DNA from 4 places in the Arthrobacter sp. JUb115 genome. Region 2 is predicted to be linked to each of the others. Evidence: riboswitches for the same ligand, from Rfam matches in the RefSeq annotation. Region 2 holds a riboswitch; each other region holds the start of a gene.
What was found. Region 2 has a riboswitch for S-adenosylmethionine ahead of EDF61_RS09425 (acyl-CoA dehydrogenase family protein). Riboswitches for the same ligand answer to the same signal wherever they lie in the genome.
Positions count from the first base shown of each region.

Region 1 (7,586 bases), on a different contig from region 2:
CTCGCGAAAAGGTTATTCAGTTGTGTGCGCATTGTGAGTTCGCATTTCGACCATAAACCGATCAGGTGGAGTAATGTAGTCCTATTCAGGAGGTTCCGGGAATTCACAGGATAATGATTGCAACACATGCAAGAACGCGGTTGCTGAATGTATCTATTGGATCAGTACAGTCGTCGTGCAAGGTCTGAACAGTTTCATGGGGGTGAAGAGGGCTGCGAGACTGAGCTAAAGGGTTCCGCTCGCCACCCTAGTCTTTCAGTTTACCCTCTTGCCCATTTTCCGGAAACGGGCGTCCGCTAGCGCGGCCGGCTGTGGACCGGCCTGGCGGCCGTTCTTTTCCTGTTTTTGCTGCTGTCCTTCGGAGTGTACGGGCCATCTCCAAACCCACAAGCCTCTCGCTGCGCTTCGGGCGTGCTTCACCAGAAATTCTTGGTCCGCGCTCCTTCGTCGCTTCTTTCGGCCCCAGATTTTCGTGGATCGCGCACCCCTGACGGGTTGATGGGTTTTCCGGCTGGGCCCGCTTCATTTCATTTCGCTAGCAGGTAAAAAACAACCGGGGGGAGGGCTTAGGCGGGTGGCTGGCAACCTGTCCCTCTTTCCGTGAAGCGAAAGGAAGCAAAAACCATTCAGACCACCGCCAAGGACACCGGTGAAACTGCCACCGTCCCGACGACTGTCGACCGCGATATGTACGACGAAGGGAATGACTGGATGGAATCGCTGGCCGGCACCGGATGGCACGAAGTACCAGGATGGGACCTGGGCTTCTGGCCCTACATCATCTTCGCTGCAGCTAAAACGGAAGACGCAGCTGGGAAGCTGTTTGGATACACCACCTACGTTGAAGGCGACGTGACCGCACGCTGGTACCGCAGCCGCGAAGCCCGCAACCTGGCCATCAGCAAGGAAGCCTTCTGGTACTGGGCCAGAGGTCAACCGGACGGACCAGAAGCACTGGAAGGGATGAACTCGCAAGAGTTCCAGCCGATCGACGGACTGTGCGAACCATACATCCCGAACTTCGGGAACTAACCCCGCCAGGAGACATGACTGGTCAAAAGAACTTGACCGTCCGGCGGAGCGCTCCGATTATGGGCAAATGAAGCAACAGCTAGGAAGTCTTTTTGGTTTCCTTAGTAGCAAACCAGCCGGGCAAGCTAATCAACAGTCCCACGACGCCGACAATCGCCACCACCCAAAGAGCCGGGGCAGGCCATGAGTCCAGATTGTTCTCATCCATGATGACCCCCGTCGAATACAGGGCAATCCCGCTGCATACTAAGGTAGTCAAGCTCATCCCGAGGGCCACGGACCATAGGGTTCTTCGATTTGCATCCACTGCCTGCTCCTTCGCATCTCCAGTCAATTGACGCACTTCCAGGGATGCTTCTGCTTCCTGAGAATTCTGAATAGTGCGTCAACCCAGAGTACTGTCTCCGATGCCTTTTAGCTGGGTGCCGCATAGGGAATCTTCGCCCAGAGAAACTTCAACTTCGTGCAGCATCGAGGATGCGGCGCCATGCTATTGCGAGATGCCGGAATGTTCTCGGGCCAAGGGAACTGAGTTTTCATATAGCAGTGCGGGCGGGATTTTTCTTATTTCGTTCGTGCTCGTAGCGAATCGAATTCGATTCTCGCTGCCTGTTTTAGGGTTTGGGCGGTTTGGTCTTGCGTTGCAGTGCTGTGGTTTGCAGATTTTTCGATCTGTGATTGAACGCGATGAGCACTCCGGGGCCACACCCACGGCATGCCGTGAGTCAATTGCGTCGACAATGGTTATGCAGAGGTCTTGTGCTTCCTTCGGAATGCTCCGCGCAAAAGTTCAGCCTCGTTGATCAGACCGGCCATTTCTGGAGATTTGCCGCAGGAAAATGGGTGCATGCAACGCAATGTTGCATGCACCCATTTCTTGGAGTCCTGGACTTCCTACGCGAGGACCTGGCGCTTGGAGGAAATCACGCCGGTGTTGAATCCAGCCAGGCGCAGGCCGCCGTGGAAGCGGGCGTGCTCGATCTTCACGCAGCGGTCCATGACCACATTCATGCCCGCGGCCTCGGCGCGCCGGGCCACTTTCTCGTGCCAGGATCCCAGCTGCAGCCACAGGGTCTTCGCGCCTACGGCCAGGGCCTCGTCCAGCACGGTAGGCAGGTCATCGTGCTTGCGGAAAACCTCCACCAGATCCGGGGTCTCCGGCAGATCGGCCAGCGACTTGTACACCGGCTGGCCCAGGATCTCATCGAGTACCGGGTTGATGAAATACACCTTGTACTTGGAAGATGAGAGCAGGTAGGTAGCCACGAAATAGCTGGCGCGCGATGGCTTGTTCGAGGCACCGACAATGGCGATGGACTTGGTGTCGCGCAGGATCTCCAGGCGCTGTGCGGCTCCAGGGCCTTCCCAAGCGGTATCAACGGCAGTCATTAGATTGCTCCCTTCGAAGCGGTTGGCAATGCGCAGGCGGAACCGTCATAGGCCGGAGCCTCGAACCCTGCGGCGGAAGCGGCAATCGCTTCCTGCGAAGCGGCCAGCGCCTGGTCCAGATCCCAGAGGATGTCCTCGACATCTTCCAGTCCTACCGACAGCCGGATCAGATCTTCTGGCACGCCAGCGGAGACCAGCTGCTCGGCGCTCAGCTGCTGGTGGGTGGTGGAGGCCGGGTGCAGCACCAGGGTGCGGGCATCGCCGATGTTGGCCAGGTGGCTGGCCAGCTGCAGGGCTTCGATGAACTTCGAGCCAGCTTCGCGCCCGCCCTTCACTCCGAAGCTGAAGACCGAGCCGACGCCCATGGGCAGCAGCTCCTTGGCCTGCGCGTGCTGCGGGTGGGATTCCAGGCCGGCATAGTTCACGTAGGTCACGCGCTCATCGGCCTGCAACCAGGCCGCGACCTGCTTCGCATTGGACAGGTGGTTGTCCATGCGCTGCGGCAAGGTCTCCAGGCCCTGGAGCAGCTGGAATGCGGACTGGGCCGGCAGGGCCGGTCCGAAGTCGCGCAGCTGCTCGCTGCGCAGCTTGGTCAGGAAGCCGTACTCGCCGAAGTTGTCCCACCAGGAGACGTTGCCGTAGCTGGCTACCGGTTCGGTCATGGTGGGGAACTTGCCGTTGCCCCAGTTGAACTTGCCCGACTCGATGACCACGCCGCCCAGGGTGGTGCCGTGCCCGCCGATGAACTTGGTAGCCGAGTGGATCACGATGTCCGCGCCGTGCTCGATAGGGCGCAGGATGTACGGGGGAGTGAGCGTCGAATCGACCACCAGCGGGAGATTGTGGCGGTGCGCCACCTCGGCCAGGCCCTTCAGGTCAGCGATGTCGCCGGACGGGTTGGCCACAACTTCGGTGTAGACGGCCTTGGTGTTCTCCTGGATCGCCGCTTCGAAGTCGGCGGGATCATTGGAGTCGATGAAAGTGGTGTTGATGCCGAAGCGGCGCAGCGAGACATCCAGCTGGGTGATGGTGCCGCCATAGAGCTTGGAGGATGCCACGATGTGGTCGCCTGCCTGGGCCAAGGCCGCGAAGGTGACGAATTCCGCGGCCATGCCCGAGCCGGTGGCTACCGCTCCGATGCCGCCTTCCAGCGAAGCCATGCGCTCTTCGAAAGCCGCCACGGTCGGGTTGCCGATACGCGAGTAGATGTTGCCGTACTTTTGCAGGGCAAAGAGGTTGGCCGCATCGTCAGCGTCCTTGAAAACGAACGAAGTGGTCTGGTAGATCGGCACTGCGCGTGAGCCGTGCTCGGCATCGGGGGTGCCTCCGGCATGCAATGCGCGGGTGCGGAAACCAAACTTGTGATCTGCCATGGTGGCTTACGACTCCTTGTCGACTGGGGTTTCGCGTGCACCGCAGGGCGGGCCGCGATCGAGGCAGGAATCCCGGAATCAATGTCGCTTCCTGCCGTGGTCCAACGGGTAAGCGGCTGCATCGTTTCTGGCGGTAGCACCGTATCCACCGGATGTGGCAGGTTGCTGCGGCGTCATCGAACCAGATCTCTCAGCCGCTCGGGATGGTGTAATAATCTTCGCAACATGACCGTTCGTGACCCAACTATGAGTCGTAACGTTGCGTATTGGAGCTGATATCGGAGATTCTTCGATACCTGTTGCCCCGGTTAGGCTGGATTCATGGATACTTCTCTGGCATTGGTTCGACACGGGCAGACAGACTGGAACCTTGCAGGACGCTTGCAGGGACGAACCGATATTCCGTTGAACGATACCGGGCGCGAACAGGCTCGCGAGGTCGGACGCAGGCTCATCGGCCAGAATTGGTCGCTGGTACTTGCTTCACCCTTGGAACGTGCCCAGGAAACTGCCGCGCTGATTGCCCAGCAGATCGGGGCTGAGACGGGGAACGCTGTTCCGGAACTCATTGAACGCGGCTTCGGCCCGCTGGAAGGCCGGATCATGGCCGAGGTCAGCGAAGCGGAATCGGCTGCTGCCAAGGACCTGCGTGAGCCGCGTGCCCAGATCTTGAGCCGTGCAGTGCCAGCGCTGCTGGACTTGGCCAGCAGGCATGCCGGGCGCAAGGTCATGATTGTCAGCCATGGGGCCACCATGCGCACCATCCGCGACGCATTGGCCGGAACCACGGATCCCCAAGGCGTGGAAAATGGCGAAATGCTCCACTTGGACTTGATCCGCCTTGAGCAGATCGCCAGCGAATTGGATCTGGTGGCATTCTAGGAATCCATGGGGTCTCTGCGAGAAGTAAATTTTTTTTCGTTCACGCCTCACAAAATGGTCTCCTCGTACGTTTACATGGTGAGAAGCCATGAAGGCGCAAGAATTCCAGGAGAGCCATGCAAGCACCGTTCGAGCGGATAGTCCAGGACTATGGACTGAACGTCCTGCGCGTTTGCCGTGCCCTGCTTGATGAGCATCGCGCGCAAGACGCCTGGTCCGAAACGTTCCTTGCCGCGCTCAAGGCGTACCCGCAACTGCCGGAGGACGCCAATGTCCTGGCATGGCTAGTGCGTATTGCCCGGAACAAAGCCATTGACGAGTTGCGCAGGAACAAGCCGGAAATCCTCATCGGCCAAGACGTGGACAGCCTGGCCCCATCAGCCCAACGGCCGGATCTGCAGTTGGAAAACCTGCAGCTGTGGCATGAGGTGAACCAGCTTCCTGGCACGCAGCGGCAGGTGGTGGCCTACCGCTACCTGGGCGGAATGAGCTACGCGCAAATTGCCGGAATCCTTTCCGGCACCGAAGCTGCCGCCCGGCGTTCGGGCGCCGATGGGATCAAGAATCTGCGGGCCCGGATGGATGACCAAGAACTATGGCGGGAGCAGCCATGAACGGAAAAAATTATCGGCAGCAGGCTACGGCCGCTGAAGCGCAAGTCCTCGACTCGCTGCAGGACCGGCTCGTTGAACGGGCCCGTGCACGGGAACTTGTTGATGTTGCCTATCGCGTGGTCGATAGCCCCGTGGGGGCCTTGCTGCTGGCCAGCACCGATGCCGGGCTGGTCCGGGTCGCTTTTGAATCCGAAGGCCATGACCGGATTCTGGAGGTGCTCTCGGAAAAGCTCAGCCCGCGGATCCTGCGCGACAAGTCGAGCCTGGATGGTGCCGCCCGGCAACTGGAGGAGTATTTCGCGGGCCAGCGGCATGGCTTCGATCTTCCGGTGGACTTGCAACTCTCCACCGAGTTCCGCCGCCAGGTGCAGCTGGAACTGGGTCAAATCGATTACGGGCATACCCTGAGCTACGCCCAGCTGGCGCAGCAGATCGGCAAGCCGAAGGCGGTGCGGGCCGTCGGTTCAGCCTGCGCCACCAACCCGATTCCCATCGTGCTGCCCTGCCATCGGGTGCTGCGCACCGATGGTTCATTGGGCGGCTACCTGGGAGGCTTGGAAGCCAAGTCCGAGCTGCTGAAGCTGGAGAACCCGGACTTCGCCAGCGGCGCCGCGACGCTGTTCTGACGGGCAGTTCCCGCATGAAACAAGTGCTGGGCTGCTGCCTCCCTTGCGGGAAGCAGCAGCCCAGCACTAATTGCTACGGGCTTGCAGCCCAGCAGCTGCTACTTGCTGCGCAGTTCGAAGCGATCTGCGTCCATGAGCTTGGCCCAAGCGGAGGCGAAGTCATTGACGAACTTCTCCTTGGCATCATCCGAAGCGTAAACCTCGGCCAGTGCACGCAGCTCGGAGTTGGCACCGAAGACCAGATCCACGCGGCTACCGGTCCAGCGGCCATCGGTGGTGGTGTAGGTCTGCTCGTCAGCGGACGGGGTCCATTCCAACCCCAGCTCCAGCAGGTTCGCGAAGAAGTCGTTGGTCAACGCGCCTGGGGTGTCGGTGAAGACGCCCAAGTTGGAGCCGTCCCAGTTATTGCCGATGACGCGCAGTCCACCGAGCAGTACGGTCGCTTCCGGTGCCGAGAGGCCCAGCAGATTCGCGCGGTCGATCAGCAGGTACTCGCTAGGCAGCTTGACGAAGCCCGAGTCGTAGTTGCGGAATCCGTCGGAAACTGGTTCCAGCCATGCGAACTGGTCAACGTCGGTTTGCTCCTGGGTTGCGTCTACGCGGCCCGGGGTGAATGGAACCTCGACCTGCTGGCCAGCTGCCAGGGCTGCCTGCTCGACTCCGACGTTGCCGGCTAGGACAACGACGTCCGCGAAGGAAGCCTTGATCCCGGAAGTGGCGTTGAAGTTGTCAACAATCTCTTCCAGCTTGGCAATTACCGGTTTGAGCTGCTCAGGCTGGTTCACGCTCCAGGAGACCTGTGGTTCCAGGCGGATGCGGCCGCCGTTAACGCCGCCGCGCTTATCCGAGGTGCGGAAGGTCGAAGCGGCCTTCCAAGCCGTGGATACCAGCTGCTGGACGGTCAGTCCCGAATCGTTGATCAGGGCTTTAAGTGCGGCAACTTCAGTTGCACCCAAGGTGGTCTGCGGAGCTGCTGGCAGTGGATCCTGCCAGAGCAGGTCCTCAGCGGGAACCTCTGGGCCGAAGTAGCGGGACTTCGGGCCCATGTCACGGTGGGTCAGCTTGAACCATGCGCGGGCGAAGGCGTCTGCGAACTGGTCTGGGTTCTCCTTGAAGTTCTTGGAGATCGGGCCGTAGACCGGGTCGAAGCGCAGGGCCAGGTCGCTGGTAAGCATGCGTGGCTCGCGGTGTTCCAAGGTCTCGAATGCAGGCTGGACCAAGCCGGCTCCGCCATTGTTGACCGGGCGCCACTGCTTGGCGCCTGCTGGGGATTCGAACAGTTCCCATTCGTAGGCGAAGAGGATGTGGAAGAACTCGTTGTCCCAGCGGGTTGGGTGGTAGGTCCAGGTGACTTCAAGACCCGAGGAGACGGTGTCCGCGCCCTTGCCGGTGCCGTGGCCGTTCTTCCAGCCCAGTCCCTGCATTTCGAGCGGAGCTGCTTCTGGATCCGGGCCGATCTTGTCATCGGCATGCGCGCCGTGGGTCTTGCCGAAGGTGTGGCCACCGGCGATCAGCGCGACGGTCTCCTCGTCGTTCATGCCCATGCGGCGGAAGGTTTCGCGGATGTCTACGGCCGAGGCCAGCGGATCCGGATTTCCGTCAGGACCCTCAGGATTCACGTAGATCAGGCCCATCTGCACTGCTGCCAGAGGAGCATCCAGGTCTCGCTT
Region 1 covers NZ_SOBS01000007.1:3,107-10,692, forward strand. The annotation lists gene EDF61_RS12725 (hypothetical protein) at 601-1,032, shown strand; gene EDF61_RS19115 (hypothetical protein) at 1,112-1,240, opposite strand; gene EDF61_RS12730 (CoA-binding protein) at 1,927-2,421, opposite strand; gene EDF61_RS12735 (O-acetylhomoserine aminocarboxypropyltransferase/cysteine synthase family protein) at 2,421-3,794, opposite strand; SAM riboswitch class I at 3,910-4,004, opposite strand; gene EDF61_RS12740 (histidine phosphatase family protein) at 4,116-4,676, shown strand; gene EDF61_RS12745 (RNA polymerase sigma factor) at 4,793-5,290, shown strand; gene EDF61_RS12750 (methylated-DNA--[protein]-cysteine S-methyltransferase) at 5,287-5,916, shown strand; gene katG (catalase/peroxidase HPI) at 6,015-7,586, opposite strand, start outside.
Region 1: it holds a riboswitch for S-adenosylmethionine, as region 2 does, so the genes downstream of both, EDF61_RS12735 (O-acetylhomoserine aminocarboxypropyltransferase/cysteine synthase family protein) here and EDF61_RS09425 (acyl-CoA dehydrogenase family protein) in region 2, are expected to answer to the same signal.

Region 2 (7,586 bases):
GGCAGGACTAGCCGGAACGGTGACCGCGCTGGCCGCGGCTGCCGGAACCCCGGGCATGGTCGCGGTGCTCTACGGGGTCCTCGTTGCCACCGCGATCGGCGTCGTCAATGGCCTCTCGGTCACCTTGGGCCTGCGTCCGCTGCTGGCCACCTTGGCCACCATGGGGGTGGCCGCTTCGCTGGAACTGGTCTTCAGCCAGAACTTGAAGATCGCCGTTACCGGTGGCTTCTTCGAAGCGGCGCGGGGCAGCGTGCTCTTCGGCATCCCATTGGTGGCCTGGCTTATGGCGCTCATCGGGGCAGCGGGGTGGTGGGTATATGGCAAAACCAGCTGGGGAGTGAATTCCTATGCGGTTGGCCAGAATCCGACCGCCGCGCAGGTGGCGGGACTTGACCCGCGCCGATACCGGCTAGCTAGCTATGTGCTCAGCTCGGCGTTGGCTGGCCTGGCCGGAACGCTGCTGGTGGCAAGGCTTTCGGCCGCCGTTCCAGGCATCGGAACCCAAATTCTCCTGGACATCATCCTGGTGGCCTACATGTCCATGATCTTTTCGCGCAGGCGGCTGGTCAGTGTGGTCGGCACCGTTCTGGCCGCGGTATTTGTGGCCGCCCTGGATAACGGATTGACGCTGCTGGGCGTGGCCAGCCAGTGGGTGGGTGCTGCCAAGGGCCTGCTGATCCTGCTGGTCTTGGCCAGCGTGACCCTGCGCGGAAGGAAGAACCGATGAGCACCATTGAAACCCTGGCCGCACCCGTGGAGCCGAGCCCCGGACCGGTCGCAGCCTACAGCGGAAAGAAACGCGGCACGCTTCAAGCATCGAGGCTGGTGGCTCCGGGTACGTTGGCCCTGATCCTCATCGTGTTCTCGGTGCTCAGCCCGGTGTTTTTCACCGTGGGAAACCTCTTCGGAATCCTGGGGCAGGTGGCTTTGCTCGCCTTGGCCGCCATCGGGTTGACCCTGGTGGTGCGCGCCGGAGGCATCGACCTGTCGATTGGCGTGGCCCTGGATCTGGGAGCCTTGGCCAGCGCTTGGCTGATCCATGACGGCTACCGTGCGTGGGTGGCCGTGGCCGGCGGGCTGCTTTTCGCCTTGGCGGTGGGAGCGGTGAATGCGCTGCTGATCGTGATCCTGCGAATCCCGGCTTTCCTGGCTACGCTGAGCGTGTGGTTTGCCGGCACCAGCGTGCAGCAGCTGCTCACCGGCGGCGGCGCACCGATCTACCTGTCGGCGCCCCTGGTGCCGGACGGTTTTGCCGTGATCGGGCGCGGATACTTCCTGGGCATTGACGCCGCCATCGTCAACGCGGTCTCCATCTCCCTGGTGGTGGCCCTGCTGCTTGGCATCACCCGCTACGGGCGGAAGCTGACCATGGCCGGCGAACAGCCGAGCGCCGCAAGAATATCTGGCCTGCGGACCAATGCGCTGATCGCCAGCGCCTACCTGTTGTGCGCGGTGATCGCCGGATTCGCCGGAGTGGTGCTGGCAGCACGCTCCAACGGATATGTCCCGGGCAGCGGACAGGCCTATCTGATGGATGCCATTGGCGCGGTCTTCATCGGGGCAACCATCAGCCGCTACGGGCGAGTGTCCGTGGGCGGAACGCTGATCGGCGTGGTGATTTTTGGCCTGCTGGATAACGGGCTGAACCTGATTGGCCTGTCCTTCTTCTGGCAAGACCTGGCCCGAGGGCTGGTTCTCCTGTCCATCCTGCTCGCCGCCGTGGTGCTCGGGAGGGCCAAGAGTCGGCCGGCCACCGGCATCTTCGCGCTATTGCGCACGACCAAGCATCAGGCACTGACGAACACCGCGAAGGGAAACAGAAAATAATGGGCAAGCGCATCCACCTTAACGCCTTTGACATGACCTGCGTCAGCCACCAGAGCCCTGGGCTGTGGCGGCACCCGCAGAATCGAGCCGACGAATACAACACCCTTGAATACTGGGTGGATCTGGCCAAGACCCTGGAGCGCGGTGGCTTTGACGCCCTGTTCCTCGCCGATGTACTTGGCATCTATGACGTGTACCAGAATTCCAGCGGTCCAGCCTTGCTCGATGCCGACCAGGTGCCACTGAACGATCCCTTCATGCAGGTTTCCGCCATGGCCGCGGCCACGAAGAATCTCGGTTTCGCGGTGACCAGCGCGCTGACCTATGAGCAACCCTACGCGCTGGCCCGGAAGTTCTCCTCGCTGGACCACCTCACCCGCGGGCGCATCGGTTGGAACGTGGTGACTAGCTACTTGGAGTCGGCGGCCCGCAATCTGGGCATGGCCAGGCAGCTGGATCACGACGCCCGCTACGACATTGCCGATGAATTCATGGACGTGGTCTACAAGCTCTGGGAGGGATCATGGGAGGAAGACGCGGTTCTCAAGGACCGCGAACGTGGCGTCTACACCGACCCTTCCAAGGTGCATCCGATTAACCATCACGGCCAGTACTTCAACGTGCCGGGCATCCATCTTTCCGAGCCTTCCATCCAGCGCACCCCGGCGATCTTCCAAGCGGGCGCTTCTTCGCGCGGCCGGCGCTTTGGCGCGCAGCATGCCGAGGGCATCTTCCTGAATTCGATCAATACCGCGGTCACCCGCCGCCAGACCGATGCGATCCGCGACGAGTTCGAACTGGTGGGTCGGCCCCGGGACGCCGCCAAAATCTATGCGCTGATGACCACTGTGGTGGCTGATTCAGACGCGCAGGCGCAGAAGCTCTACCGCGAATACCAGTCCTATGCCTCGCGCGAAGGTGCCATGGCATTCTATGGCGGGTGGTCGGGCTTGGACCTGAGCCAGTACGCGCCGGATGAGGAGCTGCAGTATCTGGAAACCAACGCGGCGCGATCGGCGGTCTCGATTTTCACTACAGCGAATCCGCAGCAGAAGTGGACCCCGAATGCCATCGCCGACTACCTCGGAGTTGGCGGCATCGGACCGGTGCTCGTCGGTTCGCCGGAAACCGTGGCGGACGAAATCGAGCGTTGGGTGGATGAATCAGGATTGGACGGGATCAACTTGGCCTATGCCATCACCCCAGGTTCCTTCGAGCAGTTCACCGATCTGGTGGTTCCCGAGTTGCGGAAGCGCGGAAGAACTTGGGCAGGATACGAAGGCAACACCCTGCGCGAATATCTGGCGGGTCCCGGCACGACGCGAGTGGCTGACGATCACCCGGCAGCCGCCTATCGCGGGGCTTATGCGGGAAAGGCCTCGGCAGCGGAATCCGAAGCGAGCCAAACACCTGAAGCTGTACTAGGCGCCCGGTGACACATGAGGAAATATGACGGCCACTGAGGCTCCTGTGAAGGCCTCGAAAATGTCGATTCATGACGATGTTCCGTCCTATGACATCTTCCCTGCCAAGCGGAGGCCGTCGGTGCTTCACTGATGGAGCACAACCCATCCAGAGCGGCTGAGAGACCTGGCTCCGAGACGCCGCAGCAAGCCTGCACTCCGCAGGTAGTGCTAACGCCAGGTTCGATGGATCCGCAGATTTTCTGCATCCTTCGGAATCCATAGCCCAAGAGGAGAACGAAGATGACTGTACTGGATACCCAATTGCCGCGCGTGCCCTACATCGGCACTGCTGATGAAGCTGAACTCGCTCATTGGCGCGACGTCGCCCAGCAAGTAGCTGGCAAACTGGCGGCTGACGCGCTCGACCGCGACCGCAAGAACGCCCAGCCTTTCGCCGAAGTGCAGCTGCTGCGCGAAGCCGGGTTGCTCAATCTCTTGGTGCCTGCAGAATTCGGCGGAGCCGGAGCCCATTGGGAAACGGCCTTCGAAGCGGTCCGCATACTGGCCGCAGCTGATGGATCCATCTCGCAGTTGCTGGCTTACCACTACATCAACCAGTCCGGCATTGCGTTCTACGCCCCGGCAGAAGCTCAAGGGGCATGGTGGCAGCGCACCGTGGAAGGGGGGTGGCTCTGGGGCGATTCGGTGAATCCAGTTGATCCGGATTTGACGCTGAGCGCCGAAGGGGACGGCTACCGACTGAATGGAGCCAAGCGGTTCTCCACGGGTTCCGGTGTTGGAGAGGTCATCGTCATCAACGCGCTGGTCCAGGGCGGAGAATACGACGGGCAGATTCTCGCGTTGGTTCTGCCACGCGATATCGATGGCTTGGAAATCGTTGACGACTGGGACTACCTGGGACAGCGGCTGAGCGCGTCGAATTCCTTGAAGTTCCACAACGTGCGGCTCGAAGCAAGGGACTTGCTGGGATTCGTCACCGATGAACCGGTCTCCACCCTGCTCACCCCCGGGATCCAGCTGGCCTTCGCCAACTTCTACCTGGGCATCGCCCAGGGAGCGCTGGCGCGCGGCAAGCAGATCTTGCTGGGCCGCAAGAACGCCTGGCTGTTCTCGCAGGCAGAGACCTACTCGCAGGACCCGATCTTCCAGCGCACCGTCGGAGAGCTCAAAGCCCGCACCGCAGCGGTGGCGGCGCTGACCGAGAAGCTGGGCCGGAAATTCGACGCCCTGCTCTCGAAGGCCGGGGATGTCACCCAGCCCGAGCGAGCGGCGTTGGCCGTGGAAATTGCTGAAGCCAAGGTGGTCTCCACTGAGGTGGGAGTGGATGTGGCGAACCGGATCTTCGAGGTGACCGGTTCATCTTCGACTGCGAACTCGGTGGGCCTGGACCTGTACTGGCGCAATGTGCGCACCCATTCGCTGCACGACCCAGTGGACTACAAGAAGATCGAGGTCGGCGCCTACTTCCTGCGCGGAGAGTCCCAGCCGCTCTCGCTGTACACCTAAGAAAACTTCTCCCGGATTGGACTGAACGATGACTGTACTTGCAACTGGCAATCGACTCGCAGGACTCAAAAACCGCTTCGCACCGCTCTTCGCGCGCATTGCGCAGGGCGCAGCCGAACGCGACCGCACCGGCGAATTGCCCTACCAGCAGGTCGCGGACCTGGCCGCTGCCGGCTTTGGTGCGGTTCGGGTCCCGGAATCGCACGGGGGTGCCGGTGCTACGCTGCCCGAGCTCTTCGAGCTCTTCGTGGATCTCGCGGCCGCGGATTCCAATATTGCCCAAGCGCTGCGCGCGCACTTCGCCTTCGTCGAGGACCGTCTGGTTGCGGCCCCCGGCCCGGGGCGCGACAAGTGGCTGGCCCGCTTCGTGGCGGGAGAACTGGTGGGCAACTCCTGGACCGAGGTCGGCACCGTCAAGGTCGGGGACGTGATCACCAAGGTCACCCCGGACGGCGAGGGAGGATTCAAGATCAACGGCACCAAGTACTACTCCACCGGCTCGATCTTCGCCGACTGGCTGGATACCTACGCAGAGCGCACCGACACCGGCAAGCGGGTGATCGCCGCAGTCAACCGCCACCAGCCCGGCGTCGAGCTGGCCGATGACTGGGATGGCTTCGGCCAGCGCACCACGGGTACCGGCACCTCGACCTTCACCGATGCAATTGTCGCCGAAGAAGACCTCATCGACTTCGATACGCGTTTCAAGTACCAGACAGCTTTCTACCAGCAGGTGCTGCTCGCTGTCCTGGCCGGCTCCGCCAAAGCAGCCGAGCGCGACTTCGCCGCTGAGCTGAAGGCGCGCAAGCGGACCTTCAGCCATGCCGCGGCCAATGTGGCGGCCGAAGACCCGCAGCTGCTGCAGGTGATCGGCGAGGTCTCCGCGGCGGCCTTCGCTGCCGCGGCAACGGTAGAACGAGTGTCGACGGCATTGCAGGGTGCCTACGAAACTGCGCAGGCGCTGCACACCGGCGAGGTGACCGGGGAAGAGGACGAAGCAGCCAACGATGCGGCAGAGCTGGCCAGCGCCCAGGCGCAGGTGGTGCTCACGCCATTGGTCCTCAACGCGATCACCCACGCTTTCGATGCGCTGGCCGCCAGCGCCACGAGCGTTACCAAGAACCTGGACCGGCACTGGCGCAATGCCCGTACCGCCGGCAACCACAACCCCTGGGTGTTCAAGGCGCGGTTGATTGGCGACCTGGCGGTCAATGGCACCGAGCTTCCGCGCGTGTGGGCGATTGGTGCATCAAAGTAGATTCCTTGATTTTGCGGGTCCAGCATTCTTTGCCGATGCTGGGCCCGTAGGTTTTAACCGTGCAGTGTTGCCCGCAGAACGTCTTGAATGCGAAGATGTCCCGCATGAGTGGTTGGCAATTTTCTTTCGAGGACGGGTACAAGCCTCCCGTCCTCGACTTTGACTGGACGCCGATCGACACCGTTGTTCAGCGACTGGCACTGCTGCAGGTGCAAGCCAGAGGAACCGGCGAGGTGACCGCGGAACTGCAAAGCTGTGTTGCTGAGCTTGAGCGGCTTATCGTGCTGGCCTTGGAACACGGCGCCAGCCTGGGTCAGTTGGCCGAAAGAACTAGGGTCAGCCAGCGGGATCTGGCGAGGGTCAGGAAAACCGGACGACTTTACGAACGGTAATGGTCCGCTGCCCGCTGGCTAGACTGGGCGGGTGATCAACTACACCCTGCGCCAGCTGCAGTACTTCGTCGCCGTCGCTGAACTCGGCTCCATCTCCGCTGCGGCGAAGCAGTGCCATATTTCCCAGGCAGCCATGTCCCAGTCCATGGACGAGCTGGAACGCGCCGTCGGCTCGCAGCTGCTGGTGCGCAGACGTGCCCGCGGCGTGGTGCTCACGGCTGTCGGCACGGACTTCCTGCTGGACTCGCGGGCCCTGGTGCGCCATGCCGAAGAAGTGCAGGACCAGATTGTCGAACGCCAGACCAAGCTCTCCGGCCCTTTGGTGATCGGCTGCTATTCCTCGCTGGCCGCTTTCTGGATCCCGGTGATCTGCGAACGCTTCACCAATGTGCACCCGGATTTGCAGGTCACCCTCGTGGAGGGGGACGGGGCCGACCTGCAGGAGCGCATGCTCAAGGGCCACCTGGATGCGGTGCTCACCCATACCCGCCACCTGCTGCCGCAGGTCTCTTCGCGTACGGTGATGTCGGGCCGGCCCTATGTGCTGGTGGGAGGCAATCACCGGCTGGCCGATCGCACCTCCGTCGCCTTGAGCGAACTGGCCGACGACGACTTCGTCTCCCTGGACATCCCCACGGTGCGCGATAACCAGCTGGTGAATCTTCGCATGTCGGGCTTGGACCCCAAGGTGCGGTGGAGTTCGCAGAGCTTCGAGGCGGTGCGCGGGATGGTGGCTCGGGGTTTGGGCTATACCGTTCTGGTGCAGCGCCCGCCGGTCAACCTGAGCTACGACGGCTTGCCGCTGTCGGTATTGGAGATCGAGGGCGAGGTTGGCGTGAGCGATATCTGCGTGGCCTACACCGCTTCGGACCGCCCTAGCTTGCGGCTGCGCGCGTTCTTGGATTTCTGCGAGGAAGCCGGAGCCGAGAAAGAGCGCAAGGCCGGTTAGAACCCGTAGGTTCCAACCGGCCCCGCGCTTTCGCCAGTCGGGAGGCTAGTGGCTCATTTCCTCGGCCTCGAGGTCGGCGTCGCGGCCTTCCTTGATGCCGCGCATGGCCAGGGCGGCGACGATGAACGCGGCGGCCCAAACGGCTCCGGCGATCCACAGCGATCCGCCGCCCAGCAGCACCAGGCCTGCAACGATCATCGGGGTGAAACCCGCGCCCACGGTGGAGG
Region 2 covers NZ_SOBS01000004.1:344,737-352,322, forward strand. The annotation lists gene EDF61_RS09410 (ABC transporter permease) at 1-727, shown strand, start outside; gene EDF61_RS09415 (ABC transporter permease) at 724-1,827, shown strand; gene EDF61_RS09420 (LLM class flavin-dependent oxidoreductase) at 1,827-3,263, shown strand; SAM riboswitch class I at 3,393-3,483, shown strand; gene EDF61_RS09425 (acyl-CoA dehydrogenase family protein) at 3,534-4,760, shown strand; gene EDF61_RS09430 (acyl-CoA dehydrogenase family protein) at 4,789-6,018, shown strand; gene EDF61_RS09435 (hypothetical protein) at 6,114-6,410, shown strand; gene EDF61_RS09440 (LysR substrate-binding domain-containing protein) at 6,442-7,359, shown strand; gene EDF61_RS09445 (MFS transporter) at 7,405-7,586, opposite strand, start outside.

Region 3 (7,586 bases), on a different contig from region 2:
AGACCACCGACAGTACGCCGATGACCTTGCCGCCGTTTCCCGCACCGCCCACGCGCAGCGGGCGTTGCATCTGCGGTTCGCGCTGGCGCAGAATCAAGAACGCCACGCCCACCAGCAGGTAGGCGATCACGATCGACGGCGAACCGGAATCCACCAACCATCCGAGCATGGCGGTGCCGAAGAATGGAGCCAGAACGGAGAGGCCGCCAATGAACAGCAGTGCATGGCTCGGTGTGCGGTGCTTCGGATGCAGGTAGGCAAACCAGCGCGGCAGCATCCCGGAACTGGCCATCGCGTACATCAGCCGCGAAGCACCCATCAGCAACGAATTCCACGAGGTGAGGATGCCGGCAATGCCGCCGGCGATCAGCACCTTTGACATGATTTCCGAATTGAACAGTGCCCCCATCGCATCGGCAGTGGCAAGTTCGGATCCGGCGAGCGCCGAAGCGCCCATTCCCGAGGAGGTGGCCAGGATGATCCCCACATACCAGGCGGTGGCGATCAGCACCGAAATCACCACGTACTTGCCAATTTTTCGCGGGGCGATGTCGCATTCCTCGGCGGACTGCGGGATCACGTCGAAGCCGACGAACATGAACGGCACCACGATCATCACGCCGAAGAAGCCGGCCACCCCGTTTTCGAAGAATGGTTCCATATTCCTGCTCTCGCCTCCGGTGAATGCGCCAGCAAGCAGCATTGCGCCGATGGCGAAGAGGAAGAGCACCACGAAGGTCTGCACTACGCCGGCGGTCTTGATGCCCCGGATGTTAATCCAGGTGATCGCTATCGCACCGGCGACACCGACCAGCGCCCAAGTCAGGTAGACCTCTGAGCCAGCGATCTCCCATAATCTGATCTGCGAAAGCTCCGGGAAGAGATAGAGCACGGATTTGGGCAGTGCCACTGCTTCAAAGGCCACGATCGTGATGTAGCCGCCGACGATGGCCCACGAACCGGCAAAAGACCAGCGGGCGCCCATGGCGCGCAGCAAGTAGTTGTGCTCACCGCCTGCTTTCGGCATGGCCGCAACGAGTTCGGCATAGGTCAGGCCGACTACTGCCATGATGCCACCGCCAACCAGCATGGCCAGCGTGGCTCCGAACGGGCCGGCGGTGGCGATCCAGTCGCCGGTGAGCACGACCCAGCCAAAGCCGATCATCGCGCCCACGCCTATGGCCAAGGCGTCCCAGCGGCCGAGGACCTTCTTGAGGCCTGGTTCTGCGGTGCGGTTCTTCGCGGTTTTTCCTGACATGGCAACCCCTTCTGGAAAGTTGGTCAGGATCACACTATGCAAAAACGCGCTTAAGGGTATTGGATGTTTTGACTACATTTCAGGCTATTTTGCCCAAATCAGGAGGCTAGGCCTCGCCGGAGCGCTTCTTGCTGGCTTTCACCAGCGCGCGGTCGACCTCGTGAATGCCCAGGCAGAAGCCTGCGGACATGACCAGCGATTTGATAGTCAGTTCGGAAAGGTCATCAGCTACGTACACCAGCTGGATCGGTCCGGCCAGGACCAGCAGGACACCTGTCCACAGCACATACGCCCACGAGGTGCGTGCCTGCGCCATCACCGGGAAGCGTGCCCGTCGGCGAATCGTCCGCACGCCAATGGTGACAATGACGACGGCCAGAATCGCGGCGCCAATGAAGAAGAAATTGCGTTGGGTGCGGATCCAGGTCAAGGTGGTGCCAATAAGAACGCCGAAAAGTATCGAAGCCCACCAGCTGATACTGCGCAGTTGATCTTGCGCAGCGGTTGGTTCGCCTGTCCTCACGCCTCTCCCATCACTGATTGTCCCGAGCGCCCGGAACAACGCATCGTTCCTAGAATACGCGGTTCATCTCCCCGCAGACGAACGCGCAGCCGCACTGCGCATGCCGTGCCATGGCAGCAAGCGCAAGGGATTGGCGTCATGAGAGGATCAGCGTCCAGGTAACCACGGCAACCTCATCAGAATCGTTTTCCCAGCTATGCGGTTCACGCCCGGGGAAGGTGATCGTATCGCCTGCTTCGAGTTCTACGCGCTGATCAGGCAATACCAGGATGAATTTTCCAGCGATCACGTGCAGCACTTCCAGCTCGCAATCCACCGAATACAGCTCCGCTTCACCGGTGCCCTTGGGCGCAATCTCGGCGCGAATCATCTGCACCCGCTTCTCGCTGCGCGGCGTGACCAGCTGCTCCGTGATGCCGTCACCGCCCAGGGAAACACGGGGTGCCTGCTCCAGTCGGACCAGTTTCGTTTCAGGAACCTCGAAGAGGGTACCGACCTCCATGCCCAGCACTTCGCACAACCGCAAAAGAGTGGAAACCGAAGGGCTGGTCAGGTCGCGCTCCACACGCGAGAGGAAACCCTTGGTCAGTCCGGATAGCTCGGCGACCTGGTCAATGGTCATACGCTGGGTCTGGCGCACCCCGCGCAGCCTCGCACCGATATTGATCGCAGCACCGGTTGGTTCAACTGGCAAGGTTTTCATCGTTTGGCTCCTCGACGTTTTCTGCAGCAACAACCGCAACCACTTTGGCTTCAAGGCCTGCGGGGCAAGTTTACCAATGGTAAACACACCGCGCCCTCTACCGCGAGACTGCAGCGCTCACTAGACTCTGCCCATGGACAGCACCAAGGACAAGCTCTGCGGGTACCTGAACGACGCGCGCGAGAATGCGATCTACAAGGCAGAAGGCCTCGCCGAACACCTGGCACGCACTCCGCTCACCCCTACAGGCACCCATATCCTGGGAGTACTGCACCATTTGGCGATCAATGAATACGAATATTTCGGCACCTGCCTCAAGCGCAGGGCCGATGACCGCTACGTTCGCGAATTCATTGCGCCGCATGATCCCGACGCGGATTTCCTCCCGCCAGCAGATATGGATGCGCAACAGCTGATCGGCCTGTATCGGAAAGCCATCGCCTTCGCCGATGAAGCCATCAGCGACCTGCCCCTGGACTGCCCCGTAGAGGTACCGTGGTGGGGGCCAGCTGGCAAAACCACCTTGGATCACCTGCTCATCCATGCGCTCGCCGAGACCTCCCGGCATGCAGGGCATCTGGATATTATTCGCGAGCAGCTCGATGGCCGTGCTGGCTGGACCGCGCAACTGGATCTGCTGCCCGGCTACACCGCGGGGCAATGGGCCGAACAACGCGAGAAGCTGCAGCAACTGGCCAATGCCTTTGCCCCGGGCAGCTGAGCCGCAGTCATATTACGCATTCGGACTTCACCGCGCCCTGCCGCCGGCGGTACCATCGGAAATGTTGCTTCACGAGACGCGGCGCCAAGCTCCGACTGGCCGCGCACCAACCCCAAGTTCATGGGTGGTTCGGATGAGGAAGCGGTCCGCGCATCAACAGGTGCACGGGCAAGAGCTCGCAAGAGAGTTGACCTCAATGGCATATCCGATTCTGCCCGTCATCGACCGCCAGACCGGCCAAGTGCAGTTCAAGGCCGAGGGGCGCTGGCGCACCCGCTACGTTGCAGATCCGCTCAGGCTTGAACGGCTCATTGCCCGTTGCGCCCGCAGGCCGACCTATGATCCGGCCACTTCTGAATTGCAGCTGGTGCTGCCGGTAGCCGGAAATCCCGCGGGCAAGAGAATTGCTTTTAGCCTTGCCAAATTCCCAAGTGCAGGAGCCCTGACTAAACTGGGTGGTTGATCCGATCCACGGGTTTCATTGGAAAATCCATGTTCCAGGAGAGTCATCGTCGCGATGCCACAGCACCCAGAAACCGAACCTACCAAAGCGCAGATCCAGCGATGGCGCAAGTATCTCGCAGATGAAGTCGCCGAAGGCTCCATCTACAGGGCCCTCGCGGAAAAGAAAACCGGTCAAGAACGGCAAATCCTGCTGGGCCTTGCAGAGGCGGAAGCCCGCCACGAATCCCACTGGCGCGTCCTGCTCGGCGAGCATTTCAAGGAAGTCCGCCCGTCGCTGCGACGCACCATGCTGCGTTTCCTGGCATTGCATTTCGGTTCGGTCTTCGTGCTGGCCATGGCCCAGCGCTCCGAAAGCAGTTCGCCCTACCGCGACGACAAGGACGCCACCGCGCAGATGGCGGCCGACGAACAGGTCCACGAAGAGGTCGTCCGGGCGCTGGCTACAGCAGGCCGTGCGCGCCTTTCGGGCAACTTCCGCGCTGCGGTCTTCGGCGCCAACGACGGGCTGGTTTCCAACCTGGCGTTGATCATGGGTATCGGTGCGACCGGTGTTTCAGCGACCTTCGTGCTGTTCTCCGGTGTTGCCGGTTTGCTGGCCGGCGCACTGTCCATGGCAGCTGGCGAATACGTCTCGGTGCGTTCCCAGCGCGAGCTGCTGACCGCCTCGCGACCAACCCAGGTCACGCTAACCGCCGCCCCGAACCTCGATCTGGACGCCAACGAGCTGGTGCTGATCTACAAGGCCCGCGGAATGAGCGATGAAGATGCAGCGCACCGGGCCGCAGAACGCATGGGCCTGTTCACCTGCGATTGCAACCCCGACTTCTCGTTGAACCCGGAAGGCCGCGGCGAAGAACTCGAGAAGGAGCACCAGGAACTGGGGTCGGCCACCGGCGCGGCGGCCACCTCGTTCATCCTTTTCGCTTCCGGCGCGGTCGTGCCGATCCTGCCTTATATCCTTGGGCTCTCCGGCATGACCGCGATCCTCGTCTCGGTAGTCCTGGTAGGCGTGGCCCTGATGATCACCGGAGGGATCGTGGGACTGCTTTCCGGTGCCTCCCCGCTCAAGCGCGGCCTGCGCCAGCTAGCCATCGGCTGGGGCGCAGCGGCCATCACCTACTGCTTGGGCCTGATCTTCGACGTCAGCATCGGATAGCAGCCTGCTGCGATTCGAATGCCGGTACAGCTTTGGCTGTACCGGCATTTTCCATGCCGTGCTCTAGCTGTTCTCCGGCCGCCGGGTACGCCGGCGCAGGGTTTGCATGCTCTGGATGAACTCCATCGCTTCTTCGGCGGTTTCCACCAGAGCAATCTTCTGTTCCATGACACGGTCCTTGGCCAGGGCCTGAAGCAGCGGCCAAGCAGGCAGATCCCTCGTCCAATAGTCCTTGCCGATCAGCACCATCGGCACCACGCGAGCACCGGTAGCGTAGTAGTTTTCGCAGGCATCCTGGAAGATTTCCTGCACCGTGCCGGCGGCCCCGGGCAGAACTACCAGCCCGCCGTTGGACTGCTCCAGCAAAATCGCTTCACGAATGGAATTGGTGAAGAACTTGGCAATCTGGGTGGCAAACAGATTCGGCGGCTCGTGGCCGTAGAACCAGGTTGGCACGCCCAGGGACTGCCGCTGGCTCGGGAAACGCTCCTTGACCATCAGCGCAGTTCTCGCCCAGCCGGTGCGCTGATGGATCGCATCTGGCGCTTCGGCCAGCATCTGCAATGCCGTAGCGACATCTTCTTGCCCGTAATCGGCCAGCCACGCACCGGCGTTGGCGGCTTCCATTGCGCCGGGGCCTCCACCGGTGGCGACCGCGTAGCCGGCCCGGGTAATCATGCGCCCAAGCTCCAAAGCTTGCGCATACTGCGCAGTGCCCCGGCTCATCGCATGCCCGCCCATCACCCCGATAATCGGGGTTTCCTTGAACGTGCCCTCGTACACCGCCGAGACCAGCGCCTGGCCAATGTGGTGATCATGCAGGGTTCTTGCCAGCGCATTGCTATCGCTATCGGAATTCACCGCTGCATGCTGCTGGGAGTACGCGTAGATCTTCGCATCAGGCACTTGCTCGTAGGTCTGCGTCCGGATCCCCGAGTACAACTCATGCGGCGAATACAAGCCGCGAGCCACCGTCTCGAAGGGAAGCTCGTCCCCCGAGCTCATGCACAGCCCGCCAGTGGCTTGCACGATCTGCGATCCTTGCGCGGAATACTGGCAATCGATGAATAGCGCTTCGGAAAGATCCAAGGATTCCAGCACGGTATCCCGTTCGCGCAGATCAACACGGTGCACTCGCCAGCCTTTTCCGCGTGCGCGGTGGGAAGCCAGCGCTTCGGCTGCGAGACGGTCGAATTCAACGAGCGTCGTTATGTTCACTGCGCGTGCTGGAAGGTAGGGCCACACTTGGGACATGCGTCAACGCTACGTCATAGATAGTGATTATTCACAGAAAGGCCCTTCAACTTTCGCGAAGGCCCGGAACGTGAAACGATGAGAGGATGATTGAATCTGTTCCACCAACCATTGATGCCCGCCACTTATTGGCTTTTCTGGGCAACGTTCCTTTCTTCTATGGAAAGAACCTGGCTGCAGAAGCAAATTCCGTGGTTGACGTGGAATTCGACGAAAGCACCCACCAGATCGAAGGCACCGTCACCGATTCTGGCGAAGAATATTCTCCGATGATCCAGGTCCTCATGGACGGTGGAGAGTGGAAGATCGAATCGTGCGAGTGCACCTGCGACGCACCGGGCATCTGCTCGCACATCGCGGCACTGGCTATTGTCTCCAACAAGATCGCTTCCCAGCCACGCCCCGTGCCTGCCCGGGAAGAGAAGCCGAACACAGTTTGGTCGCAGCAAATCGATTCATGGTTTGAAGAGTCCGAGCCGGGCCCGGCCGATGGCCTGCTTGGTTCGCAGCACGATCCGGTAGTGCCGATGGCGCTTCAGTTCCTGCTCTTCGATTCGAAGGACGCCACCCAGCAGCAACAATGGATGCCGACCGGAACCATCCCGCACCCGACCCGCAATAAGCGCTTCCGCTTGGGAGTGCGCCCAATGGTTCGCAACACCGAAGGCCGTTGGGTTCGTGGCCAGCTTCGCTGGACCACCCTGGGCTTCAAGACCTACGGCTGGAACCTGCTGCGGGCGCAGCACCACTGGTTTACCCGCTTTGCCTCCATGGCGCGCAGCGACAGCCAGCTGCAGTTCAAGGTGGATGAAGACTGGCTGTTCCTGGACGAGTACGCTTCCGAGCTGCTCTGGCCACTGCTTGACCAAGCTGATGAGCTGGGAATTCCGCTGATCACGACCCGATCCGAGCAGCGCGTGCGCATCGTTGCTCCAGCCAGCTTCAGCATGCAGGCCTCCCTGGATGAGCAACGGCTGCAATTGGACGGTGTCCTGCACATTGCAAACCAGGATCTCATTCTCGATCCGGAGGCACCAAGCGGTGTCATCGCCGAGCATGGTTTCTATGCCCAGTTGGCTCAGCCTGATGAGATTTGGCTCGCGCCAAGTGTTGAGCCGATTCCTGACGCGCACCGCCGCTGGTATGTTGACCGCCGTCCGGTCACCGTGCCTAGGCCGGAGATCAAGGATTTCTTTGAATCCTCCTACCCGCGTTTGGCCCGCCGTTTCGAGCTGCGTAGCGTTAGCGACGAGCTGGAATTGCCTGCTTTGAAACCGCCCTATGTGCAGGCGACCGTGGTCTACAAGCGCGAATTCAACGAGAATAACGAACCGAACGACACCGCCGCGCTGGACTTCCAGATCCTCTACCCGGGGATCCCTGGCGACCAGGAAGTGTATGACCTTGAGGCCGAGGAACTGCTTCAGGCCGCAGTGCATGAAGTTTTCCTGGTCCATGAAGAAAGCGGCAATCCCAACTTGTCGCCGAAGTTCTACGCCCGCGATG
Region 3 covers NZ_SOBS01000001.1:648,392-655,977, forward strand. The annotation lists gene EDF61_RS02990 (APC family permease) at 1-1,258, opposite strand, end outside; gene EDF61_RS02995 (hypothetical protein) at 1,365-1,781, opposite strand; gene EDF61_RS03000 (cupin domain-containing protein) at 1,918-2,484, opposite strand; gene EDF61_RS03005 (DinB family protein) at 2,618-3,205, shown strand; SAM riboswitch class IV at 3,273-3,386, shown strand; gene EDF61_RS03010 (hypothetical protein) at 3,402-3,668, shown strand; gene EDF61_RS03015 (VIT1/CCC1 transporter family protein) at 3,723-4,826, shown strand; gene EDF61_RS03020 (LOG family protein) at 4,890-6,080, opposite strand; gene EDF61_RS03025 (DEAD/DEAH box helicase) at 6,167-7,586, shown strand, end outside.
Region 3: it holds a riboswitch for S-adenosylmethionine, as region 2 does, so the genes downstream of both, EDF61_RS03010 (hypothetical protein) here and EDF61_RS09425 (acyl-CoA dehydrogenase family protein) in region 2, are expected to answer to the same signal.

Region 4 (7,586 bases), on a different contig from region 2:
CAGATCCGCCCCGGCGACGTGGTGTGCGTGAATGGTGAATGCGTGAAGGTCACCGCGCAGCAGTAGTCAGCTTTTCCCCAGGACGACCCTGTTGAGGAACTCGGCCACATCCTGCAGTTCTTCCATGCACACCGAGTGGCCAATCTGCCGGTAGGTTTCACTGGCCAATTCGGTGTGCCCCGGAACCCACCCCAGGGTGTATTCGATCTTGTCCCGGGTGATCACCGGGTCAGCCAGGTCGCGGCCCCAGAACAGCGGCAGCGGCTTTTCTGCCAGCTTCGCGTCGTCGAATATATCCAAGGGCCCGGGATCCACTGCGAAGCCCGAGAGCCCGACGACGGCTTCAATGGAATCGGGCTGGTAGCGTGCCAATGAAGTGGCCATGGCCATGCCCTGGGAGAAACCGAGCAGGGTGATCGAGGAGTGCTGCTTTACCAGCGGTTCCAGCAATGCCCATAGCGCTTCGACGCTGCGTGCCACCGACTCGATGGAGTAGTCGATTTCCTGGGTCAGCGGGAACCAGCTGTACCCCGGGCCTGCTTGGAGCGGTGCGCGCACCGAGAGGTAAGTGAACTCTTCGGGCAGATGCTGCGAGAGCCCCATGAGGTCTTGTTCATTCGAGCCATAGCCGTGCAGGAACACCAGCAGCGGAGTTCCAAGGCGGGATTCGTCGTTACGGGAGATGATGGCCACTGGAGCCTGGTCCGGGATAGTCATAGTTCCCCAAGACTATCGAACAGGACCTCGCTAGCTCAGCGCTTCCGCGGCCCGATTCCATCAAGTCCCCGGCCACCGGCGATGGCAGCGCCCGGGTGCAGCAGAACTTCCCCGTAATCACCGTCGAATCTCCTGAAGGCGTTGGCCGGCACTATCCTGGAACCATGGTCTTCCAAGGCCTCGAAATCCAGTTGACATGTTACAAGATTATAAATCTTCAAAAAATTGCCTAGCTTTTCAAGTTTTTCGTGTTCAACTGGACCAAGGGCCTCACGGTCCTCCGGAACGCCGCTCTCGCCGGACGAGACAGCGACAGAGTTAGGAATAGGCGCCATGGACGAAATTGAATACAGCGAAGATATTCCGGGGCAGCTGCAAGAGGATCTCGATAGTTTCGGGTACATCGAACCGGACCCGGGAAGCGCTTCGTCCCTATTCGATAACGTGGACACCGTATTTTCAGTCGGCACTCCCCTGTTCGCCATGCTCTTTATCGCCGTTATCGGATTGATCATCTTCGTAGCGGTGCGCAATTACCGCAAAGCCAAGAGCGCCGGTTTTGATCCGCTGACCCTGGAAACCGAACTGATGGCAAGAGCCGCTAATTCAGCTATGCTGGCGCCGGAAAAATCCCTTGAGGACAAGCTTGCCGAACTCGATTCCCTGCACTCGCGAGGAATCATTACCCGCGACGAGTACTTGCAGGCGCGCCGGGACGCTTTGAGCGACTAGCACGGCGGTTCATGGAATCATCCTCGGGAATGATTGACTATAAGTTACCCTTTGGTAACAATAGATTCGTGCCAAACGATTCTGCTTCTGAACCATCAACATCCGCCAATGCCCCACTGCATCCGTGGCGCCGCTATGTCGCCATTGGGGACTCGTTCACCGAGGGCATCGGCGACCCCGACCCGTCGAGCACCGGCCGCCACCTTGGCTGGGCCGACCGCTTGGCCCATGAGCTCAGCCGCACCGTCCCGGACTTCTCGTATGCCAATCTCGCCATTCGAGGCCGGCTGATTGGCCAGATCGTTGCCGAACAGCTCGATCCCTGCATTGACCTGAAGCCCGATCTGATCTCGCTCTGCGCAGGCGGCAACGACGTCCTGCGCCCGGGCGGGGATCCAGACAAGATTGCAGATATCCTCGACAATGCGGTAGCCAAGCTCACCGATACGGGTGCCACGCTCTTGCTCTTCACCGGGCCCGATATTCGCGATACCCCGGTTTTGGGAAGCATCCGAGGCAAGGTGGCGATCTACAACGAAAACGTGCGCACCGTAGCCGCCCGCCACGACGCCATCGTGGCGGACATGTGGGCCTTGCAGGAGTTGCACCAATCCCAGATGTGGGCACCGGATCGCCTGCACTTCTCCCCCGCCGGGCACCAGCGCATTGCCGCCATGGCACTGGACTCGCTGAACGTCGCGCATCCGCTGGACACCGAAATCGTTCCGGCCGTGGATGAACGCAGCTGGCGGGAAGCCCGCAAGGAGGATCTGCAGTGGGCGCGTGAGCATCTTGCTCCCTGGGTATTGCGCCGCCTGCGCCACCAGTCCTCCGGCGACGGCATCACCCCGAAGCGGCCCTCGGCCACGCCGTTTGCGCAGACCAAGCCAAACGACTCGCTCGGCGCCGGCGACAGCGCCAAGTAGGCACGAAAAGCCTGAAGCAGTTCCACCGATTACTGGCGGAACTGCTTCAGGCTTTGAAATCTTCCCGAGCCCCTTCCGGGGCTCAGTCTCCGAACACCAAGGTCCGAAGCACGCCGTCGAGCTGCGTGGCGTCGGTCAGGAATCCATCGTGGCCAATCGGCGAATCAATGTAGTGCACCGGTTTTGGCTTGGCCAGCGACGAGGCCAGCTTCACTGACTGCTCAGGAAAGTACAACCGGTCAGTGGTTACCGCGGCAACCACCACGTTGATCTTCGCCAGTCGCGCCAAGGCGGCTTCCAGGGATTCATGGCCGCGAGCCACATCATGGCTCATCAGCGCCTCGGTGAGCACCAGGTAGCTGTTGGCGTCGAAACGATTCACCAGCTTGCTGGCCTGATGGTCAAGATAGCTTTCCACCTGGTACCGCCCGCGAGGCCCCTCGAGCAGACCCGTCGGCTTCTCGCCATCCTGCGGGTTGCGCGAGAAACGGGTTTCAAGCTCGGCCTCGGAACGATAGGTGATGTGGGCCAGGCGGCGAGCCAAGCCAAGACCGGCGTCCGGGCGGGCATCGTTGCCGTAGTAGTCGCCATTGCAGAAGTGCGGGTCCAACCGGATGGATTGGGTTTGCACCTGTGCAAAGGCAATTTGCTCGGCAGTCGCCTGCGCGCTCGAGGCCATCACTACGAGATTCTTGACCTGGTCGGGGAACTCGACGGCGTATTCCAACGCGCGCGCACCGCCCATCGAACCGCCAATGACCGCATGCCAGGAATCAATTCCCAGTTTCTTGGCCAGCCGCGCTTCAAGGCGCACCGAGTCCTTGATGGTGACGAAGGGAAAGCTCGAACCGTAGGGCAGGCCCTGGTCGCCCAAGGACGAGGGGCCGGTGGAACCATTGCAACCACCCACCATGTTGATGGACACGACAAAGTACTCATTGGTGTCAACCGTGGCGCCGGGGCCTACGAGCTCTTCCCACCAGCCGGCGCTTTGCGAATCGCCTTGCGCAACGTGGGCGTCACCGGTGAGCGCATGCATCACCAGCACCGCGTTGGAGCCATCAGCTGCTAGCGTCCCCCACGTTTCATAGGCCAGCACCACGTCCGGAAGGAATCCACCGAATTCGAAGTGGTGCTCCCCCACGGACTTACGGCGCAAAATGCCGTCTTGCCCGCCGGCGAGCTCTTCGGCGCGCAGAGTATCTTCAGTAGTCACAATGGATGCCATGCCTAGAGGGTTTCCTGCAGTTCCTTGTTCTCGAGGGCTGCAACTGCTTGGAAGCCCAGTTCCAGATCGGCCAGAATATCCTTGATATTCTCCAGTCCAACGCTCAGCCGCACCAGTCCCGGGCTCACGCCGGCCGCAACCTGCTCAGCTTCGGAGAGCTGGGCGTGGGTGGTGGAGGCCGGGTGGATGACCAATGAGCGCACGTCGCCGATGTTCGCGACATTGGAGTGCAATACCAGTGCGTCCACGAAGGCCTGGCCGGCTTCCGAACCGCCCTCCAGTTCGAACGCGATGATCGAGCCGGCGCCCTGATCGCTGTACTTCTGCGCACGCTCATGCCAAGGCGAGGACTTCAGGCCTGCGTAGGCGACCTTCTGCACTTCCTCGCGGGCTTCGAGCCAGTTGGCAACTTCTACGGCATTCTGGCCGTGGCGTTCAATGCGCAGCGACAAGGTTTCCAGGCCCTGTGCGATCAAGAACGCGTTGAACGGCGCAACCGAGGAACCCAAATCGCGCAGCAACTGCACGCGGGCCTTGAGGATGTAGGCCAGATTGGCGCCCAGGATGCCGTTGACACCCAGGTCGCGGGCGAAGACCAGGCCGTTGTAGGACTCGTCCGGGGTGTTGAAGCCCGGGAAGCGGTCGGCGTCCTTGGCGAAGTCGAAGTTGCCCGAGTCCACGATGACACCGGCAATGGCACTGCCGTGTCCGCCGAGGAACTTGGTGGCTGAATGGATCACGATATCCGCGCCCCACTCGATCGGGCGGATCAAGTACGGGGTGGCCAGGGTGTTGTCCACCAGCAGCGGCACGCCAGCTTCGTGGGCGATCGCCGAGATGCCCTCGATGTCCAGGACGTCCTGTCGCGGATTGGAGATGGTTTCCCCGAAGAAGGCCTTGGTGTTCGGACGCACCGCGGCGCGCCAATCATCCAGGTTGTCCGGGTCGGAAACGAAGGTGACCTCGATGCCCAGGCGCTTGAGCGTGTGCTTGAGCAGGTTCTGGGTTCCGCCGTACAGGCTGGGGCTGGCCACCAGGTGGTCGCCGGCTTCGGCCAAATTCAAGATGGCGAAAGTGGTGGCAGCCTGTCCCGAGGAGAGCAGCAGTGCTCCAACGCCGCCCTCCAGGTCAGCGATGCGGGTTTCCACCGCGTCGGTGGTCGGGTTGCCGATACGGGTGTAGATCGGCTCCAGTTCCTGCAGCGCGAAACGTGCAGCAGCGCTCTGGGCGCTGGGGAAGACGAAAGAGGTGGTTTGGAAAATCGGGAGAGCCCGTGCCCCGGTCGTCGGATCCGGGGTCTGGCCGGAGTGGATCTGACGGGTTTCAAATGACCAGTTATTGCTCATGGTTTCCTCCAAATAGCGTTTCATGACTATGGGGGTACGCCACTGAAAAGACACCGACAGGAAGCACCATATCGTGACGACTTCCAGGGGTAACCCGCGCTTGTCCTTGATGCCTTGTGCGTTCAAGGGCCAGGTCTTCACCCGGGGCACCCCACCGCGGTTGGAGGGTTGCCGCCCAGTAAGCCGGGGCTTGTTACTGGGACTCATGACCTGGTACCAGTTTGCCCGAAAACCGAAGATCTTTGCAACGCAAGGGCTGGTGATTGGACTCAATCGGTCATATTTCGCGAATATTGCAGGTTCATCGCAGAGTATTCGATAGCATCACGGAACTTAGGTGTGCCTAAGTAGAGACTCGCATCACATGTTGTCATGATGGGCACATGATGAGGCTAGATCACGTAAGTTATGCATGCGGCCCGGACGGGCTGTTGCCAACCGCTGAAAGAATCTCCGAGTCCCTTGGACTGGAATTCGTCAAGGGCGGCGTGCATCCACGATTCGGAACACGCAATGTCATCTTCCCGCTCAAGCATGGCCAGTACCTGGAGGTGGTTGAAGTCCTGAACCACCCGGCCAGCGACAAGGCACCCTTCGGACAGGCGGTTCGCGCCCGTTCGGAGCTCGGCGGCGGCTGGATGGGCTGGTGCGTCTCGGTGGAGGATCTATCCAGTGCCGAGGACCGCTTGGGCCGCAAGTCGGTGCCGGGCAACCGGAAGTTCCCTGATGGCCGCGAACTGACCTGGCAGCAGATTGGCATCAAGGGCCTGATCGCCGATCCGCAGTGCCCGTACCTGATTTCCTGGGATGAAGGATCCGAGGAGCTGCATCCGTCCAAGGCGCTGGAACCTGCCGGCGCCATCAGCCAGATCTCCATCGCCGGCTCGCGTGAACGGGTGCTGGATTGGCTGGGCCAGCCGCAGAACGTCAATTTGGGCGCTGTCACCATGCAATATGAAGCGCCGAATGGCACTCCGGGCATCATGTCGGTTACCTTTGAGACCGAGTCCGGAACCGTGGTGCTGTAAACAGTTCCGCAGAGATCGCAAGTAGGCGGGGACAATGGCGTCCCCACCTACTTTCTTTTCCTTAAGGCCGGTCCAGCCGCTTCCCCAGGACCGCGACGTGCTGGTCTTCGAAGCCCCGCCGTTCATAGAAATCGATGACGGCAGAGTTCTCCTCGCGGACCATGAGCTGCACCTTGGGCACGCCGAGATCCCGCAGCCACAGGACAGCGGCATCCACCAGCGCCCTTCCCAGGCCGTTGCCCTGCCGGCACGGATCCACCGCAACATAGTAGAGCCAACCTCGGTGGCCATCATGGCCAACCATCGCAGTAGCCATGAGTTGATCGTTCTCAACGATGGACAGCACCGTGGAAGTAGGCTCGGCCAAAGCCCGTCGGGCGTCGGCGAGCGCATCATTCCACGGACGAGTCAGCCCAGTTGCTTCCCACAATTCAACTGCTTGGCGAAGGTCCTCCTCGCGCAGCACGGTAATCTGCATTGGCTCAGCTTACCGGCGCTACTGGCCGATTCCGATGGCCGGCCCGACCAAGGCGTATCCCACGAAGCCGATGGCATCAAGCAGGAAGTGCGCGATAACCAGCGGCATCACCCGCCCGTACTTCTGGTATACCCAGCCGAAGACGACGCCCATGAGCATATTGCCGATCATCGGCCCCACCCCCTGGTAGAGGTGGTAGCTGCCTCGGATTATCGCAGAACCAATAATGGTGCTCCACAAGCCCAGCTTCAATTTCTTGGCGTAGGTGAACAGGAATCCGAGCATCAGCACTTCTTCGAGGACTGCATGACGTGCAGCCGACAGCAGAAGCACGGGAACGCTCCACCAATAATCGCCTAGATTCGCTGCTGACAGTGCTGTGGTGACGCCCAGTGCCCGTCCAGCGGCATAGACGCCCAGCGTTCCCACTCCCATGGCCAAGAACATCCCCGCCCCGAGCAGTGCGTCCTTGCCCGGCTTGCGCATATCGAAACCGATGTCCCGGATAGTTCGTCCGGTCGTGCGCTTCATCAGGTAGAGCGCCAGCACGACGGGTACCAATGCAAAGAAGATGTCCAGCAGCTGGTAGGAGAAATCAAAGAACTCGCGGGTGCTCAGCGGGTTGTTCAAGGATGTAGTCTGCTCGCGCAGTGGCGCCCGGGTGACCTTATCGGCAAAGCTCAGCAGCGAGTAGACCGCGCTTTGTCCCAAAGACAGGGCAAGAACCAAGACGATCTCGAACTTGAGGGTCTCGCGGGTTGCTGTCTGCTTAACTTGTTCAGCGTTCACGTTTCCGATCATAGGCTGATCTGGCTGTGCGCGTACTGAGCAGCCACGTGGCAAACCTGCGATAGCCTGAGGTTGAGACCACCAGCAAGCTGAACGAGAAGAGTGCGAGTGAGCCGTCCTGCCACCATTGGAGAACTGCAGATTGCCCGTCAGCTCTGCCCCGATCTTTCCTGGGAAGACGCGGCGGTGAACGAAGGCGGACAATTCCACAAGGTGGTCATTGGCAATCCGCAAGCGGTGATTCGCATGGCGCGCACGCCAGCGGCCACGGAACAGATGCCCCGTTCCGTCAAGCTGCTGTCTTTGCTGGAGGGCCAGCTCAACTACCAGATTCCGGTGGCG
Region 4 covers NZ_SOBS01000001.1:238,193-245,778, forward strand. The annotation lists gene EDF61_RS01130 (RNA-binding S4 domain-containing protein) at 1-66, shown strand, start outside; gene EDF61_RS01135 (alpha/beta hydrolase) at 67-717, opposite strand; gene EDF61_RS01140 (hypothetical protein) at 753-1,052, opposite strand; gene EDF61_RS01145 (SHOCT domain-containing protein) at 1,051-1,449, shown strand; gene EDF61_RS01150 (SGNH/GDSL hydrolase family protein) at 1,518-2,375, shown strand; gene metX (homoserine O-acetyltransferase MetX) at 2,458-3,603, opposite strand; gene EDF61_RS01160 (bifunctional o-acetylhomoserine/o-acetylserine sulfhydrylase) at 3,606-4,949, opposite strand; SAM riboswitch class IV at 5,041-5,160, opposite strand; gene EDF61_RS01165 (VOC family protein) at 5,333-5,977, shown strand; gene EDF61_RS01170 (GNAT family acetyltransferase) at 6,039-6,455, opposite strand; gene EDF61_RS01175 (CPBP family intramembrane glutamic endopeptidase) at 6,474-7,256, opposite strand; gene EDF61_RS01180 (phosphotransferase family protein) at 7,353-7,586, shown strand, end outside.
Region 4: it holds a riboswitch for S-adenosylmethionine, as region 2 does, so the genes downstream of both, EDF61_RS01160 (bifunctional o-acetylhomoserine/o-acetylserine sulfhydrylase) here and EDF61_RS09425 (acyl-CoA dehydrogenase family protein) in region 2, are expected to answer to the same signal.